Regions from separate parts of the Psychrobacillus sp. FSL K6-4615 genome, predicted to be linked through region 2. Evidence: predicted binding sites of a transcription regulator. Region 2 holds the regulator's gene; the other holds the start of a gene.

Region 1 (9,343 bases), 880 kb from region 2:
GTTACTGCAACAGGCGACGGAAGTATTGCTGCACAAGCTGCGCAACACTATATTGAAAAATTGAAAGACAAAACAATCTCAAACGCTTAATTTAACTTTATTTTAATCTGATTGTAAACGTCTTGAAATATACAAAGTGTATAGTAAAGAATATAAATTGACCCCCCTTTTTATATAGAAACATTTGACGGGCTGTTTCGCGATATTAATCGTGAAGCAGCCTCTTTTTATGAAAATTAATGTATAATATAGTTTATTAACACATGATAGATGTGGAGTGAAGATTTGTGCAAAGAATAGCAAACCTGCTCGTATGTAAAGATGATAAAGTACTACTATTAAAAAAACCAAGAAGAAATTGGTATGTGGCACCAGGCGGTAAGATGGAAATAGGAGAATCTATTCTAGTTTCTGCCGTAAGAGAATTTACAGAAGAAACTAATACTGTTCCAATACAGCCACACTTAAAAGGAATTTACACAATGGTTATCGAAGAAGAAGGTAAGCGTGTAGATGAATGGATGTTATTTACCTTCGTCGCTAGAGATATAGAAGGTATACCTTATGAAGTAACAACCGAGGGTATATTAGAATGGCATTCAGTCGAAAGCTTACACCATCTTCCTATGGCCGAAGGTGATCGAACAAATCTATTATTTGCTGCGCAAGAAAAAGGTATGCAATATGGAACTTTTGTATATACACCTAATTTTGCCTTAATAAAGGAAACAATTCAGCAGTCAACGGAGGGGGAATAAACAATGGATAGTCTTCAAAAGCACGAAACAGAAGTTGTCATTATTACAGGAATGTCAGGTGCTGGAAAGACTGTAGCTATCCAAAGTTTTGAAGACCTTGGCTATTATTGTATTGATAACCTACCACCAGAACTATTAAGTACGTTTATCAAACTTATGATAGAGTCCAACAAACAACCACGGAATATCGCAGTGGTAATGGATTTGCGTGGTGGAGATATGTTCAATTCATTAGCAGATTCTGTTAATGAATTAGAAGAGGCAACAAAGGTGACACCGAAATTACTATTTTTGGATGCCGGAGATGAAGTACTAGTTAGACGATACAAGGAAACACGTCGATCGCATCCACTCGCTAACTCCGGATTACCATTAGAAGGTATTAAAAAAGAACGACAATTACTTTCTGATTTAAAGGGAAGAGCACAATACATTTACAACACTTCTAAGATGAAACCACGGGAACTAAGAGAGAAAATACAAGAAGAGTTTTCCTCCAAAAGTAGTCAAGTGTTCACTGTGAACGTCATGTCTTTTGGATTCAAGCATGGTATTCCGATAGATGCTGACTTAGTGTTTGATGTACGCTTTTTACCTAATCCCTACTATATAGAAGAGCTACGCTTAAAATCTGGGCTTGACGAAGAGGTATCTAGTTACGTATTAAAGTGGATCGATACTAAAACCTTAATCGAAAAGTTAACAGATCTGTTTCAATTCATGATTCCTCAATATAAAAGAGAAGGTAAAACCCAACTAGTTATTGCTTTTGGATGCACCGGAGGGCAACATCGCTCTGTTACACTAGCCGAATACTTTGGAAAGTCATTGAAAGCAGACGACAAAACCCTTGTAACGCACCGCGATGTTGTCATTAGAAAGGATTGAAGGAATGAGATCTACAAAACATCGTAAAAAATTGGTGATACTTGGTGGAGGTACTGGTCTGTCTACGTTACTTCGTGGCTTAAAGAAATTTCCACTGGATATTACAGCAATTGTAACGGTTGCCGATGACGGTGGTAGCTCTGGGCGACTACGTGATGAATATGATATACCGCCTCCAGGGGATGTTCGAAATGTGTTAGCAGCCCTTTCCGATGTGGAGCCTTTAGTAGAAGAAATGTTTCAGTATAGATTTTCTCAATCGGAGGAGTTAAAAGGTCATTCACTAGGCAATTTAATGTTAGCTGCCCTAACCTCTATAACAGGGGATTTTGCGCATGCCATAACGGAAATGAGTCGAGTGCTAAATATTCGTGGAAAAGTTCTACCTGCAGCCAATCAAATAGTAACTTTACATGCATTGTTTGAAGATCAAACAACCGTTGCGGGAGAATCTAAAATCCCTAAGTATGGTAAAAAAATTGAAAAAGTATTTATTACTCCTACGGACGTGAAACCGCTGCCAGAAACGATTAATGTCATTCGTCAGGCAGATGTTATTGTTATTGGTCCAGGAAGTCTATATACTAGTATTTTGCCTAATCTATTAGTGCAAGATATTCAACAAGCAATTAGGGAATCGAACGCAAAGAAAGTGTATATATGTAATTTAATGACACAGGCAGGGGAGACAGGGAATTATTCTGCATATGATCATGTAAATGCCCTGATCGAACATGTCGGAGAGAATTTCTTAGATGCTGTGTTGATAAGTAAGGAAGAAATTCCCGAAAATGTTCAGTATATGTATAAACAAGAGCAAGCATCTCCTGTTAAAATAGATATTGACCAATTAAAAAAGTTGAATATAGATATAGTAAAAAAAGACATTTCAGTCGTTCATGGCGGTGCAGTCCGTCATGATGCAACCGAAGTGGCAAAATGGCTTGTAGAATACGCAGACGGTTTAAAAACTTAACCCGTCCAGGAGAAAGGGGGAAACGGAAATGTCGTTTGCTTCTGAAACAAAAAAAGAGATGACCCAGGAAGAATCAGAACCTTGCTGTGCACGGGCAGAGCTATCAGCGCTTATACGCATGAATGGATCTCTCTCTTTTAGCAACAAAATGTTAAGCTTAGATGTACAAACAGAAAATGCAGCTATTGCTAGAAGACTATATACGTTGATAAAATCGTTATATCCATATCAAGTAGAATTGCTCGTTCGAAAAAAAATGAGGTTGAAAAAGAATAATATTTATATTTGTCGTATTAGAGATGGGGCAAAAAGTCTGCTAGAAGATCTTCAAATTCTAAAAGACGGCTTTCAATTTGAATATTCTATCTCCAAAGATCTTGTCTCAAAAAATTGCTGTAAGCGTGCTTATCTTAGAGGTGCATTTTTAGCAGGAGGATCAGTAAATAATCCGGAAACTTCTTCTTATCATTTAGAAATTTATTCTTCCTATAAAACACATAGTGATGCACTAGTAGATTTGATGAACGGATATGAACTAAATGCGAAAACAATTGAACGAAAAAAAGGGTTTGTCGCCTATTTAAAAGAAGCAGAAAAGATATCTGATTTTTTAAGTATTGCTGGAGCTCATAGAGCATTACTAAAATTTGAAGACGTTCGAATAATTCGAGATATGCGAAATAGTGTTAACCGACTAGTAAATTGCGAAACGGCCAATCTGAATAAAACAATTAGTGCAGCCATTCGCCAAGTGGACAATATACGTTTTATCGAAAATTCTATCGGATTAGATCGGTTACCTGAAAAACTTCGTGAAATAGCTAGGTTACGTGTAGAGTATCAAGATGTTACACTTAAAGAACTAGGTGAGATGGTTTCCTCAGGCGATGTGAGTAAATCAGGTGTTAATCACCGATTGCGAAAAATAGATGAAATAGCAAATGCGCTTCGTAATGGAGAGACAATTTAAGAAATGGGGAGTAGACTATGGCAGAACAGCAGGTGGAAGTAAAATTATCTTCAGGACTTCAAGCAAGGCAGGCTGCACTTTTTGTACAAGAAGCAAATCGTTATATTGCAGATGTCTATTTAGAAAAAGATACTAAAAAAGTGAATGCAAAAAGTATTATGGGAATTATGAGTTTAGCGATCAGCAAAGGAACAAAAGTAGGCTTAAGTGCAGACGGTTCCGATGCAGAGGAAGCAGTAGAAGCTTTAGCTAACTTCATCTCGAGTGAATCATAAAAACGAACGGCCTCATTAGTCATTTAGACGAAAGGGCTATTTTTTTTGAGGAAAATAAGGCATTATAAAACTCAAGAAGTTAGGAAAGTAGTTGCTCCATAGCTATTTAACGGTATCTTAGTGAATAAGATAGGTGGTGACTGTATGAAAAAGAATTTCATCTTAGGATTCTTTTTATGCTTAATCGTTTTAGCAAGTATTCAATTATCCAAAAGTATACTAATAGAAAATGAATTAACGGATGAGTTTTTTAGTAGTAATACTATTTTAAGGATAGAGGAAATAAATAAGACAAATTTTACAGAAACCAATACATCATTAGAAAAGCAACAAGCAATGAAAGAATTACTAAAAGGGCAGAAACTATCAATAATGGAGAAATCGTTTGATCCGCTTAAGGCGGAATATAGGATAGTGTCAACATCAAATCCGAATGACCAAATTTATATATTTGTTGAGGAAAATGTAATTGTATTTCCTCACAAAAGTAGTAGAGGATATAGCATAAAAAATAATCATGAGCTGATAAGAGAAGTTGATTTTTTATTGAAGTGAGGAAATTTCCTTTAAAAAAATCCCAAAGGAATAAATTCCTTTGGGATTTTAGTGGATAGATTATGCTTTTTTCATTTCGCTACGATCGATAATATGATCGATTAAGCCATATTCTTTAGCACGTTCAGCAGTCATGAAATTATCACGATCTGTGTCTTTTGCAATGACTTCGATTGGTTGACCAGTACGTTCAGAAATAATTTTGTTCAACTTATCGCGTAAATGTAAAATGCGTTTTGCAGCAATTTCGATTTCAGTTGCTTGCCCTTGTGCTCCACCAAGTGGTTGGTGAATCATTACTTCTGCGTTAGGAAGCGCATAACGTTTCCCTTTTGTTCCAGCAGTAAGTAGGAATGCTCCCATAGAAGCAGCCATACCGATACAAATTGTTTGTACATCAGGTTTGATGAACTGCATTGTATCATAAATTGCCATACCAGCTGTAATACTTCCGCCTGGGCTATTGATGTAGATAGAGATATCTTTTTCTGGATCTTCTGCTTCTAGGAATAATAATTGTGCAACGATTGAGTTTGAAACGTTGTCATCAATAGCACTTCCAAGCATAATGATACGGTCTTTTAATAATCGAGAGTAGATGTCATATGCACGCTCTCCACGATTAGTTTGTTCAATAACAGTAGGAATTAAATTCATCCTGATTTCCTCCTTCAAAGGTGGGTTAAATTATTTAGTTACTGAGAAAAGTTCCCTCAGTTGTAACTTTATCATACACATAATGGTCAAGGAAGGTCAAATGTTAAGCTTTGAAATGTTTGCTTGAATTATATGCCTTCTATTTGTATAATAGATAAGTCGCTTGCCCTTGTAGTGTAATGGATAACACACAAGCCTCCGAAGCTTGTAATGTGAGTTCGATCCTCGCCGAGGGCATATTATTTTAACATAGTTATACATAAGATATTGCAATCCTCCGTTTATTTTCTATATAAACGGAGGGTTTTTATTAGTTTAAAAACACTGGGTTTGTATTGTTTAGGGTGTTTTTTCGTCCTCTTTATTTCTTCTACCAAAGGAAACTGCATAAGCATCATGTCTAAAATGAAGAATCGAATCTTCGGAAAGGTCTATACCTTCTCCCACTATTGTCGGGTCAAACAATAGACTTTCAGTAGGGAAAACCTTTTTATTAATTGTTAAACTCCCTACTAATATCTTTTGTCTATCAGATGGCCATTTATCGGTAGGGTCATCGGTAGGATCTGTATCTTCCCCTATTCGAATATAGAGCTCAAATCCGACAGAGCCTTTTTCGACTCGCTTCTCTAAGTCCTCGTGTAAATAATTCTTCGATAAATGAATGTTGTCCAAGATAGAAGGGGATTTTTCATCTTTTAAAGGATGCCATTCATATTTTATAGATTGTCTTTTACCTTCAGCATTAACTAAAAAGAATGCATGAATAGGGTAGTAGTTTAAAGCCGCATAGCTAATCGGAGGTTGCTTTAGCTGTTCCTTAAGAGTGAGCAATGTATTCTTATGTTCTGGAAAGGTTGTCAGAAGCTTAGCCACTCCTAAACCTAAATCTACGGAGTGAATACCCGTTTTATGAGAGCCTAAAATTTTCAGCATATCTATAAAGGTTTTAGGGTCTTTTGTGACGAACATTGGAACCGTAGTACACACTTGATGACTATTAGAACCATCTGGCTGATGGAAATGGATAGCCATTCCTTTAGCTGGAGATAAGAAATCTGCTGCAGAGGGGTCTGGTAGACTATTGGAAAAACGAACGGTAGCAGCTACTGGTTCTTGTTGAAGATGGGGTGCCGTCGTATATGGAATCGCATTTCCGTTTGGAATAAAAGTGGCTTCATAAAATTCGCCTTTTGCATGGGCACGTCGATAACCAGGAAATTTACCTTGAAGTTGTTCTAATGTATTAACGGCATTTTGCGGTAGTGAATTACTCATCCAATCACCTCATTTTTTTGAATGAAAAGAAAGATTTCATTTATTAATCATTACCACTGAATAAATTACCTAAACAATGAAGTACTAAAAATATGTAAATATAGTATGAAAATGGTTAGCTAAGCTGATTTATATCTAAAATATGTTTACTTGCGAAACGGAAAAGTCATCCCATCTAGTTACTTCTATATAAGCATAAGATGAAACTTATATATATTTGGTCCGTAAATGATAATAGGTTTTGTATTTTCGAATTAAAGGTACAATAATACTATAATTATTGAAGAGGTGAGCGAGTTGAAAAAATTATTAGTGCCCATTATTATAGTCGTTGTAATTATTGCGATAATCGCAGGGATATTTATGGGAAGTTATAACGGATTTGTAGACAAAGAAGAAAACGTAAATAATGCGTATGCGCAAGTTGAAAACCAACTGCAACGTAGAATGGATTTAATACCGAACTTAGTTAGTACCGTTAAAGGTTTTGCAGCACATGAGGAAGAAGTGCTTGGAAATATCGCAGATGCACGATCAAGATTGGCAGGAGCGGGTTCACCTGAGGAACAAGCTGAGGCAAATGATGAATTATCGGGAGCTTTGAGCCGATTATTAGTTGTTGTGGAGAATTATCCAGAACTTAAGGCTGATGCGAACTTTAGACAATTAATGGATGAACTTTCAGGTACAGAAAACAGACTTTCTGTAGCAAGACAAGATTATAATACAGTTGTTTCGGATTACAATAAAAAAGTAAAACGGATGCCTGGTAGTATTGTAGCGTCTATGTTTGGCTTCGATGAGAAAGAATACTTTAAATCAGCTGAGGGAGCGGAAGAAGCGCCCGTAGTCGATTTTGAAGGAGATGGAGAGTGATGAAGAAAAGTGCATATGCTATCACATTTGCACTTCTCCTTACATTCCTCTTCCCATTATTAACTTTTGCAGAATCTAATTATCCAGAGCCTTTACCAGGTGAATTATATGTGCAAGACTTCTATGACGTTCTAACAGAAGAGCAAGAACAAGAAATTGAAAGGCTTGGACAAAACCTAGAAAATGCTACTGGTTCGCAAATCGTTGTAATGACAGTAGAGTCTTTAGAAGGTCAGGATGTTGCGACATATGCTGTAGATGTAATGCGTGGCTATGGTATAGGGGATGAAGAGAAGGATAATGGTGTACTTTTTATCTTGGAGATGGATCCTAATAAAGTAGAAGGCCGTGATGTATATATTGGGGTCGGCTACGGTTTAGAGGGAGCTTTACCGGATGGTAAGATTGGTAGAATTTTAGATGATTACACCTTTCCTTACTTAGAGAGTGGGGATGTACCTGGTGCTATTCTTTCGACTTATCAGCTATTATATAATCAGGTAGCTACTGAATACGGTTGGGACGGGGAGTTAACAAGTCCCAAAGGTCCTTCTCCTCTTGTAGGCTCTACAGATGGCGGTGGATCCACGATTAGAACAATTATTGTAGGTGTGATTGTCATATATATAATTGTTAGTTTAATGTCTGGAGGCGGAGGTAGTTCCGGTTCTGGTAGAAGACGAGGTATTAGTGGTAGAAGCTTCGGAGGCTTCGGCGGAGGCGGTAGAAGTTCCGGTGGTGGCTTTGGAGGTTTTGGCGGCGGTAGCTCAGGTGGTGGAGGAGCAGGTCGTAAGTGGTAAATATTAAAGTAAGTTTCTTAAATAAGATATAAACTAGAAAAAACCAACAAATTGTTGGTTTTTTTATTCGTTTTCAGCGAATTCCTCTAACATCAGCCTGACTTTTTCATACATCTCAACATGAGATTCTATAGTGATATCGCCAAGGTTTCCAAAGTCAGCACCTGTTGCGAACATTAGCACCCCATCATCGAATATGGTAATTGTATACAACGTATTTCCTTTATCTGCAGCATTTGTTAAGTAAATTTGATAATTATCGATTTGAGGAAGAGCTGCCGACCTCTCCGTACTTTCTTGTTCAGTTGCCGTTTTTATAGGAAGGTCATCAAAGTTTTCCAAAATATTATTTATCTTATTCTTGTCCGAAGTACAACCCGATTCAAATTCTACTTTCTCACCTTGGACATTCTTACGAGTATTAAAGCAAAGCGTATCGAAGGAAATATCAATAAGAGGTGTTCTAACATCCTGATTATCTTCAATATATGCAGGGAATTTTTCAATTTTCTCTTGAAGTTCGATGCCCCCACCATCCCTCACACCATTATAACTCCCTATTTTTCCAGGCTCAGATGTAGAAAAGATAAATTCTTCTTTCAATGTATGGAAAATTTTCTGACCTTCGTTATTAGTTAGGGAGACTTCGATAATGGGACGATAGATATTTGGATGCTCTTTTTCCTGTACTACTTTGACATTTTCTAAATGCACTTCGATGCTATTCTCTATAAGACTATAGTTATATTTGAAAATCAAATTCGACGCAATTGCATTTTTTAACAAGTTCTCAGTAAAATATTCACCATAAATAGTTGAATAATAATCCATTAAATCTGTGTATTTCTTTGATTGTAGAAGTTGGTCGTACTCTTCTTGGTTCTTCGTTTCCGTTACATTTTGGAGGTCCCACCATTCGTCTTGTAAGCGAGCAAGCTCCATATCTGGTCCATTATATTCTCTCTCTAACACCGCTCGTATAATTTTTTCGTTATCGATAGCTTGAGATGATTGCTCTGTTTCGGAGGGGTTTATATAAGTGAAAATTAGAAAAGAAGCGATTGCGATTATAGCCAATGAAATAAAAGCAGGAATAATAGGGCGTTTTCTTTTTGTTTCCACTTTTGCTTTTAATGCTAGCCAGGTATTTCTTTTTGCTTCTTCTGACCGCTCTACATGTTTCATTTCTGCCAACAGCTTATCGAATTCTTTTGATGGATCCATTTGGGTGACCTCCTTCCTGATGAAACTCCTTTTTCAGTGCCTCAAGTGCTCGTGTCATTTTCATCTTTACTTTAGCTTCTGTCCAA
Region 2 (9,343 bases):
ATTCCTCGAGATGCAAGTGACCAGGCTAAATCGGGAGAAGAAATTTCTATACAAGACCCTTTGCTTTGGAAAAAAGGGGATTTACTATTTTTTGCGAATGATGAAGGGACGGGAACGGTAAGGCATGTTGGGTTCTATTATGGGAATGGCCAACTATTGCATTCGCATTCAACGGGGAAAACAGTAGAAATTTTAAGGCTAGCAGGATCTGTGTTAGAAAAGGAGATTTGTGCAGTTAGAAGATATGCCGTTTAGGGGGGATTTAAATGACGGAAAAAGTTCTATTGTCTGTTCAAGATTTGAAGCGCCATTTTGACATTGGACATGGGGAGACGTTGAAGGCTGTTGATGGGATAAGTTTTGATATCGTCAAAGGGGAGACATTTGGTCTAGTGGGTGAATCTGGTTGTGGTAAATCCACAGCAGGCCGAACTATTTTAGGATTGTACAATAGAACAGAGGGAAAAGTTCTGTTTGAAAATGAAAATGTGCATGAGATGACTGACAAAGAAAGAAGAGGTTACTTGAAAAAGATGCAAATGATCTTTCAGGATCCGTATGCATCTTTAAATCCACGTTCCACTGTGTTTGAAATTATTGCTGAACCGATGGAAATACATAAACTATACAAAAAGGAAGAGTTAAAGTCTAGAGTGTATGAATTACTAGAGGATGTGGGCTTGAACAGAGACCACGCTAATCGATATCCTCATGAATTTTCAGGAGGTCAGCGTCAACGTATTGGCATAGCTCGAGCGCTTGCATTAGATCCTGAGTTTATCATTGCGGATGAGCCTATTTCAGCTTTGGATGTGTCAGTTCAAGCTCAAGTAGTGAAGCTGCTCCAACGACTACAAAAGGAAAAAAATCTAACCTATTTGTTTATCGCACATGATTTATCGATGGTCAAGTACATCTCTGACCGAATAGGGGTTATGTACCTAGGGCATATGGTAGAAATGACCACTAGTAGCCAGTTGTATGAAAATCCACTACACCCGTATACACAGGCTTTGTTATCTGCGATTCCCATTCCAGATCCTGACATAGAGGAGTCACGAGAACGTATTCTTTTGCATGGAGAGCTTCCGAGCCCGATTAATCCACCTTCAGGTTGTGTGTTCCGTACGAGATGTGCACATGCTATGTCCATTTGTACGGAAAAAAAGCCAGCCTGGAAGGAACAGGAACCAGGTCATTTTGTAGGATGTCATCTTTATAATTAATAATGATACCCATATTACAAATATGTATCTTGCATAATTTATATTGACAAAATGCTAATACTTGTAGTATTCTGAAAATAACGAAAAGAAAGGAGTGAGGCATCATGGCAAATGAATATACGTATCCACGAATCTGTAAGTTTATGATGTCCCACTCCGTATGTCTCTAACCAGATATATGCTTCTTTACTAATGACCGGGGAACCATGGCTGCAGATTCGTGCAGTCATGGTTTTTTTATTGTTTAGCTTATAGCTCTATTAATGTGGCTTGGGCATTATTCATACGGAAATTAGGGGGAAATTGAATTGAATTTAATCGAACAATATGGTTGGAATAATAATTGGGAAGAAAAAATGACAGGTAGTGGAACTGCAGGTCGCGTACTACTGGAACATAAAAATTTATATAGAGTTATGACCAATGAAGGAGAGCTACTATGCTCACTTTCTGGGAAATTTAAATTTGGGAATGATAGAGAAGCATTTCCGGCAGTTGGAGACTGGGTAGTGCTCGATCGGATGCCTGGTGAGGAAAAGGGGATAATCCATGAAGTACTTCCTCGCAGTTCACAGTTTTCTAGGAAAATGGCTGGATTGACGACGGAAATTCAACTAATTGCGGTAAACGTTGATTTTGTATTTCTAGTGATGTCGCTTAATCATGACTTCAATGTTCGTAGATTAGAGAGATATCTATTGGCAGCATGGGATTCAGGGGCGACCCCCATCGTGGTATTAACGAAAAAAGATGCTTGTGAAGACCTAGAATATTATATGAAAGAAGTAGAGGCTATTGCATTTGGTGTGGATATATTTGCAGTGAGTAGTGTGACCGGCGAAGGTATTGATCGATTAGGAAGTCTATTAGCCTCTCATAAAACAGGTGCACTTTTAGGTTCTTCCGGAGTTGGGAAATCATCCTTGATAAACGCCTTGTCAGGTGTAGAAGTAATGACTGTCAATCATATAAGAGAAGATGATAGTAAAGGGCGCCATACAACCACTCATAGAGAGTTGACGCTGTTACCTGAAGGTGGCTTACTAATTGATACACCTGGTATGAGAGAGTTTCAACTTTGGGATACAAGTGATGGGGTGAGTGCTAGTTTTCAGGATATCGAAGACCTAGCATTAGATTGCCGTTTCCGTGATTGTCAGCATGTAAAAGAGCCTGGTTGTGCAATTCGGGAGGCTATTGACAATGGTACTCTTAAACAAGAACGATACAAGAGTTATGTAAAACTGATGCGAGAGCTTGCGCATATCGACCGCAAAAGCGATGCTGCAGCCAAAAAAGCAGAAACGAATAAATGGAAGCAAGTTACGAAGTCTCAACGAAATAATTATAAAAAGAAAATTTAATTTAGCTGTAGCTATAGAAGGTTCAATTAGTCATTCAAGAAAGATAAAAAAGATTTATTGAATAGGAATAGTCATAATAATATATCCTAAACTACAAACAATGGTTTGTAGTTTTTTCTTGTTTTTAAGTGCAAATCGTATCAATTGCACATACAAAAAATTCTCGTTATAATATAGTCAAAGTTAGTCAAAGTCAGTTTGTGAGAAGAGGTGAGAAGATGAAAAATATATCTGACATAATTGAAGGGTATTTGAAGGCTATTATAGAAGAAGGAAGTAAGGAACAAATCGAAATTAAGCGAAGTGAAATCGCGGAGAAGTTTCAGTGTGTTCCATCTCAAATAAATTATGTAATCAATACACGATTTACCCAAGATCGCGGATACTTAGTAGAAAGTAAACGAGGTGGAGGGGGATATATTCGAATCCTCCGCGTTCGAGCTCATACAAAAGCTGATCTAATAGAGCATATTATACAAACACTAGAAAATGGGGCTTCAGAATCGGTCACGGAAGATATCGTTTTTCGATTGATCGATGAAGATGTTATTACTAAACGTGAAGCAAAACTCATTTTAGCAGCTTTAAATAGAACGACTCTGGTGATTCCGTTACCTGCCAGAGATGAACTAAGGTCTCGTATTTTATGCGCCATGTTATTAACGTTAAAATATGAAAAAAGTGAAAAATGAACGGGGTGTGTTAAAGGTGATTTGTGAAAATTGTAAGCAAAGACCGGCGAAAGTAACGGTTACCCAAGTGCATAATGGTGAACATCTTGAAAGACATTATTGTGAAGTCTGTGCAAATAGCCTCCACCCGTTTTACGTTGAGTACAAACAAGATCCATTATCTTTACATCAACTATTATCGAACTGGTTTAGTCAAACAGAACAACAACCAATGCAACAAAAACAACAAAAAAATATAATTGTATGCGATGAATGTGGTTGGTCGATCCAGCGTTTTTTAGATGAAGGAAAATTTGGTTGTGCGAATTGTTATAACAGTTTTCGCCCTCAGTTACCGAATGTATTTAAGCGACTTCATAATGGAAACACGAAGCATACCGGGAAGGCTCCAGGTGCACTAGGAGAGAAGATTGCTTTAAAGAAACGTATAGAAGCAATTCGCTCTCAAATGAAAGATGCTATTGCCACGGAAAGTTTTGAGGAAGCCGCAAAGTTGAGAGATGAAGCCAGAGATTTGGAAAGTCAACTTTCAACAGGAGGAGGTGACCAAACGAATGTCAATTGAACACTTTTTAGATAACTCCATTTCTAGTTGGATGGCTGGTGTTGGACAGCATTCAGATATCGTGATGAGTACAAGAATACGCTTAGCTAGAAATCTGAATGGCTACCGTTTTCCTTTAGCATTTACAGAAGACGAGGCGCATAAAATTGACCAATCTGTATCTGCCACTTTGTTAGATGCAAGTGACGAATTAGATATGCAATTTTCTTCCATTCATATAAAGGATGTATCGGAACTAAGTCGCCAAGTGTTAGTAGAGAAACATTTAATCAGTCCAAAGCTCGCTAACTCGCCTATGACTGGCTCCGTTCTATTATCAAATGATGAATCGGTTAGTGTAATGGTCAATGAAGAGGATCATATTCGTATACAATGTCTTTTTCCAGGGCTTCAAATTCAAGAAGCCTATGCACAAGCAGATGTGCTAGATCGTGTATTAGATAAAGAATTACCATATGCGTTTGACGAGCAGTTTGGTTATTTGACAAGTTGTCCTACAAATACAGGTACTGGCTTGCGTGCATCTGTCATGATGCATTTACCGGCATTAACGATGACCAAACAAATGAACAGAATTGTTACGATCATTTCAAGACTTGGAATGGTTGTTAGAGGAATTTACGGAGAAGGTAGTGAAGCGCTCGGTAATGTATATCAAGTGTCCAACCAAACCACACTTGGTAAGTCAGAAGAAGACATACTTGCTGATCTTCAGAGTATTACCGAACAAATTATTCAAAAAGAAAGAGAAGCACGAGATGCACTTCTAAAGCATTCGGCCAATACACTAGAAGACCGACTATATCGATCTCTAGGAACTTTATCATTTGCCCGTATCATGGCAACGGATGAAGCAGCGAGATGCCTATCGGATGTACGATTAGGAATAGATATGGGACTCATAGAAGATGTTGATGTATCTATCTTGAATGAATGTATGGTGTTTATGCAACCAGGATTTCTACAAAAATATGCAGGAACTTCATTGAATACTTCTGAGCGGGATATGTTTCGCGCGAAGCTGTTAAGGGAAAGATTGCAAAAAGAAGAAAAACAGAAAACAAAGGGAGAGGAATCTGAATGATGTTTAATCGTTTTACACAAAGATCTCAAAAAGTATTACAACTAGCTCAAGAAGAGGCTATACGCTTGAAGCATGAATCTATTGGAACAGAACATATATTACTTGGTCTTATCCGAGAAGGTAGTGGAATTGCTGCAAAAGCATTAGAGGCAATAGAAGTAGATTTAAAAGTAATTGAAGCAGGGATTGAGGAACTAGTAGGAGCAGGCAAAGAAGAAGTTGGCCCAATTGTTAACTACACTCCTCGTGCTAAAAAAGTGATTGAGCTTTCCGTAGATGAATCTCGAAAACTTGGGCATTCATACATTGGAACAGAACACCTATTGCTTGCATTAATCCGTGAAGGAGAAGGCGTAGCTGCTCGTGTACTAAATAATGCAGGAGTAAGTTTAAACAAAGCTCGTCAACAAGTACTTCAATTATTAGGTAGTACAGAGCAAGCGCACGGCAATGGTAACAATGGAACAGCTCCAGCTAGTACACCGACACTAGATGGTCTAGCTCGTGACTTAACACAAATTGCAAGAGAAGGTACATTAGATCCTGTAATTGGTCGTAGTAAAGAAATTACAAGAGTAATTGAAATCTTGGCTCGTCGTACAAAAAACAATCCAGTTCTAATTGGAGAACCAGGTGTTGGTAAAACGGCTATTGCTGAAGGGCTTGCACAGCAAATCGTCCAAAATGAAGTGCCAGAAATCCTACGCGATAAACGTGTAATGACACTAGATATGGGTACAGTTGTTGCTGGCACAAAATATCGTGGGGAATTTGAAGATCGTTTGAAAAAAGTGATGGATGAAATTCGCCAAGCAGGTAATGTTATCCTATTCATTGATGAACTTCATACATTAATTGGTGCTGGAGGAGCAGAGGGTGCTATTGATGCTTCGAATATTTTGAAGCCTGCTCTTGCTCGTGGAGAAATTCAATGTATTGGTGCAACAACATTGGATGAGTATAGAAAATATATCGAAAAAGATGCCGCGCTTGAACGTCGTTTCCAACCAATTCAAGTAGATGAGCCTTCAGTAGATGAAGCGATTCAAATTATTTACGGTTTACGTGATCGTTATGAAGCTCATCATCGTGTGAAGATTACGGATGCAGCGGTTGAAGCAGCCGTGAAAATGTCTGATCGTTATATTTCTGATCGTTTCTTGCCAGATAAAGCAATTGACTTAATAGATGAAGCGGGTTCTAAGGTACGCTTACGTTCATATACAACACCTCCTAATCTAAAAGAATTAGAAGCTAAACTAGAAGCGATCCGATCTGAAAAAAATGCATCAGTTCAAAGTCAGGAATTCGAAAAAGCTGCATCATTCCGTGATAAAGAGCAGAAGCTCAAAGATGAACTAGAGAAAATGAAAAACAATTGGAAAGAAAAACAAGGAAAAGAAGAATCTGAAGTAACAGTAGAAGATATCGCAGCAGTCGTTTCTATGTGGACTGGGGTACCAGTGTCTAGATTAGCACAAACGGAATCTGAAAAATTATTAAAACTAGAAGATAAATTGCATGAAAGAGTAATTGGTCAAAGTGAAGCAGTGGATGCAATTTCAAGAGCTATTCGTCGTGCTCGCGCGGGATTGAAGGATCCGAAACGTCCTATTGGTTCGTTTATCTTCTTGGGACCTACTGGTGTAGGTAAAACGGAGCTTGCTCGCGCTTTAGCAGAAGTGATGTTCGGAGACGAAGATGCAATGATTCGAGTAGATATGTCTGAGTACATGGAAAAACATTCAACTTCTCGTCTAGTTGGATCTCCTCCAGGATATGTAGGTTTTGACGATGGTGGGCAATTGACAGAAAAAGTACGTCGTAAACCATACTCTGTTATCCTGTTAGATGAAATTGAAAAAGCACATCCAGATGTCTTTAATATTCTTCTTCAAGTGTTAGAGGATGGACGATTAACAGACTCTAAAGGTCGCACAGTAGATTTCCGTAATACAGTAGTAATCATGACATCAAACGTTGGTGCGGATGCACTTAGATTCAATAAATACGTTGGATTTAACTTAACAGAAGGTGGCAAAACGGATTATAAAGATATGAAAGGCAAAATGCTAGAAGAATTGAAAAAAGCATTCCGTCCAGAATTCTTAAACCGTTTAGATGAAATGATTGTGTTCCATTCGCTTGAAAAAGAGCATTTAAAACAAATTGTTTCACTTATGACAGAGCAATTATCTAAACGTTTGAAAGAACAAGGTATTGAATTAGAAATTACAGAAGCAGCACAAGACAAAATTACAACTGAAGGATATGAACCAGAATACGGTGCACGTCCTCTACGCCGTGCAATTCAAAAACATGTAGAAGATCGTCTATCCGAAGAACTTCTTAAAGGAGAAGTATTAGACGGGCAACATGTAATATTTGATGTAGAAGACAATGAATTTGTGGTTCGCAGCACTAAATCGTTAGTTACAGAAGGTTAATATAGCGGGCATTCCGAAAAATATTTCCGGAATGCCCTTTTTAACTTTTAGCTCTGGAAGCAGCAGTTCGATCGCTGCAGACTGCTCAATAAAGACAGAGGTAGGCATTATTGCAATTCTTTCAGAGGCGCTTGTGCTTTTCATAGTAGGAGGTATTATGGCTAAAAAGAAAACGAAGTTTATGTGTAATTCATGTGGATATGAGTCCGCAAAATGGATGGGAAGATGTCCTGGATGCGGTGAATGGAACACAATGGTAGAAGAAACGGAAATAGTATCCAAAGGCCCGAAACGCTCTTTTCAGCATTCAGATGGCACAGCACAGAAGGCGACCCCAATAATCTCAGTAGTAACAGCTGATGAACCACGAGTGACAACTGACTTTGCTGAACTGAATCGTGTGCTGGGCGGTGGTATTGTCCCTGGGTCGTTAATATTAATAGGTGGAGATCCGGGTATTGGTAAGTCGACCCTTCTTTTGCAGGTATCTGCATTACTTGCGAATAAAGGGGAAAGAGTACTGTATATTTCGGGAGAGGAATCCATCCGTCAGACGAAGCTTCGGGCAGAACGGTTAGGGGTAACATCAGCAGAGCTTTATATCTATGCTGAAACCAACTTGGAGTTAATCAATGAAACTATTGAGAGTGTAGAGCCAAAATTTGTTATTGTCGATTCTATTCAAACTGTTCATCATCCCGATGTAACAAGTGCACCGGGAAGTGTATCACAAGTTCGAGAGTGTACAGCAGAGCTAATGAGGATTGCCAAAACTAAAAATGTAGCAATCTTTTTAGTGGGACATGTAACAAAAGAGGGACAAATTGCAGGACCTCGTATATTGGAACATATGGTAGATACCGTTTTGTACTTTGAAGGAGAACGTCACCATACGTATCGTATTTTAAGATCTCAGAAGAACAGATTTGGCTCTACGAATGAAATCGCCATTTTTGAAATGGTCCAATCCGGATTAAAAGAAGTACTTAATCCTTCTGAATTATTTCTGCAGGAGCGGTCTCATGGAGCAGCTGGATCTGCAATTGTTGCCTCGATGGAAGGTACCAGACCTATTTTAGTAGAAATTCAAGCATTAGTGACTCAATCTAGTTTTAATTATCCGAAACGTATGGCTACTGGTATTGATCAAAACCGTGTTTCCTTACTAATGGCAGTACTGGAAAAACGAATGGGATTACTACTCCAAACGCAAGATGCTTATATAAAAGTGGCGGGAGGAGTAAAATTAGATGAACCTGCGATCGATTTAGCCGTCCTAGTAAGTATCGTCTCAAGTTTCCGAGATACAGGGGTTACGCCAACGGACTGCTTTATCGGAGAGATTGGTTTAACTGGAGAAGTGAGAAGGGTGTCTAGAATTGAACAGCGTGTTCAAGAGGCTGCAAAGCTTGGCTTTAAAAGAGCGATTGTACCGGCCTCAAACCTCGGAGGATGGGATTACCCTCCAGGCATTCAAATTATAGGAATCGAAACAGTTAACGAAGCGATGAAAGAAGCATTTTCATAATAATAAGGCATTCTATATGTCTAGCTCTGGTGTCCAGCCGATCGAGTCGTTTCAAAATGCCGGATAAAGGCAAAAGAAGCCTTTATCCAGCATTCTTCCATTATTTTTGGGAATAGAGTGGGCAACTGCACTTGTCTGATTAGACTTATTGGGAAAGATGCAAGTATAATGAAATTAATGGAGGTGGCATGCTTGTTAAAATGGATTATCCAAATTGCTTTTGTTTTAATTGGTGGAACATTGGGGTTACTATTCTTACCGCACTTATATGAGCTTTTTAATTTATCTAACAACCCTTGGATTCACAATCCGTATGTATCTGTTTTAGTAGGAGCAATTTTGTTGTACGTGGCTGCATTGTTTATGACCGACTACTTGATTAATTTTATCAAATGGATGGAAGAACGGTTATTAAAAGCGCCAATTGGAGATTTGTT

What was found. The regulator CtsR, encoded in region 2, represses protease genes until heat stress. The targets are predictions, from matches to a motif close to ATGGTCAATAAAGGTCAAACA.
Region 1: the regulator CtsR is predicted to act here: its motif matches at 5,162-5,182, upstream of clpP (ATP-dependent Clp endopeptidase proteolytic subunit ClpP).

Annotation. Positions count from the first base shown of each region.
Region 1 is NZ_JBBOYQ010000001.1:2,678,886-2,688,228, reverse strand. It holds gene trxB (thioredoxin-disulfide reductase) at 1-90, shown strand, start outside; gene MKX53_RS13420 (NUDIX hydrolase) at 288-758, shown strand; gene rapZ (RNase adapter RapZ) at 762-1,646, shown strand; gene MKX53_RS13410 (gluconeogenesis factor YvcK family protein) at 1,651-2,622, shown strand; gene whiA (DNA-binding protein WhiA) at 2,651-3,592, shown strand; gene MKX53_RS13400 (HPr family phosphocarrier protein) at 3,610-3,867, shown strand; gene MKX53_RS13395 (hypothetical protein) at 4,012-4,422, shown strand; gene clpP (ATP-dependent Clp endopeptidase proteolytic subunit ClpP) at 4,483-5,079, opposite strand; tRNA gene MKX53_RS13385 (tRNA-Arg) at 5,245-5,316, shown strand; gene MKX53_RS13380 (catalase) at 5,419-6,357, opposite strand; gene MKX53_RS13375 (LemA family protein) at 6,655-7,233, shown strand; gene MKX53_RS13370 (TPM domain-containing protein) at 7,233-8,033, shown strand; gene MKX53_RS13365 (hypothetical protein) at 8,097-9,257, opposite strand; gene MKX53_RS13360 (RNA polymerase sigma factor) at 9,232-9,343, opposite strand, start outside.
Region 2 is NZ_JBBOYQ010000001.1:3,559,796-3,569,138, reverse strand. It holds gene MKX53_RS18095 (C40 family peptidase) at 1-255, shown strand, start outside; gene MKX53_RS18090 (ABC transporter ATP-binding protein) at 267-1,226, shown strand; gene rsgA (ribosome small subunit-dependent GTPase A) at 1,535-2,590, shown strand; gene MKX53_RS18080 (CtsR family transcriptional regulator) at 2,809-3,282, shown strand; gene MKX53_RS18075 (UvrB/UvrC motif-containing protein) at 3,299-3,847, shown strand; gene MKX53_RS18070 (protein arginine kinase) at 3,837-4,931, shown strand; gene MKX53_RS18065 (ATP-dependent Clp protease ATP-binding subunit) at 4,928-7,378, shown strand; gene radA (DNA repair protein RadA) at 7,536-8,906, shown strand; gene MKX53_RS18055 (PIN/TRAM domain-containing protein) at 9,099-9,343, shown strand, end outside.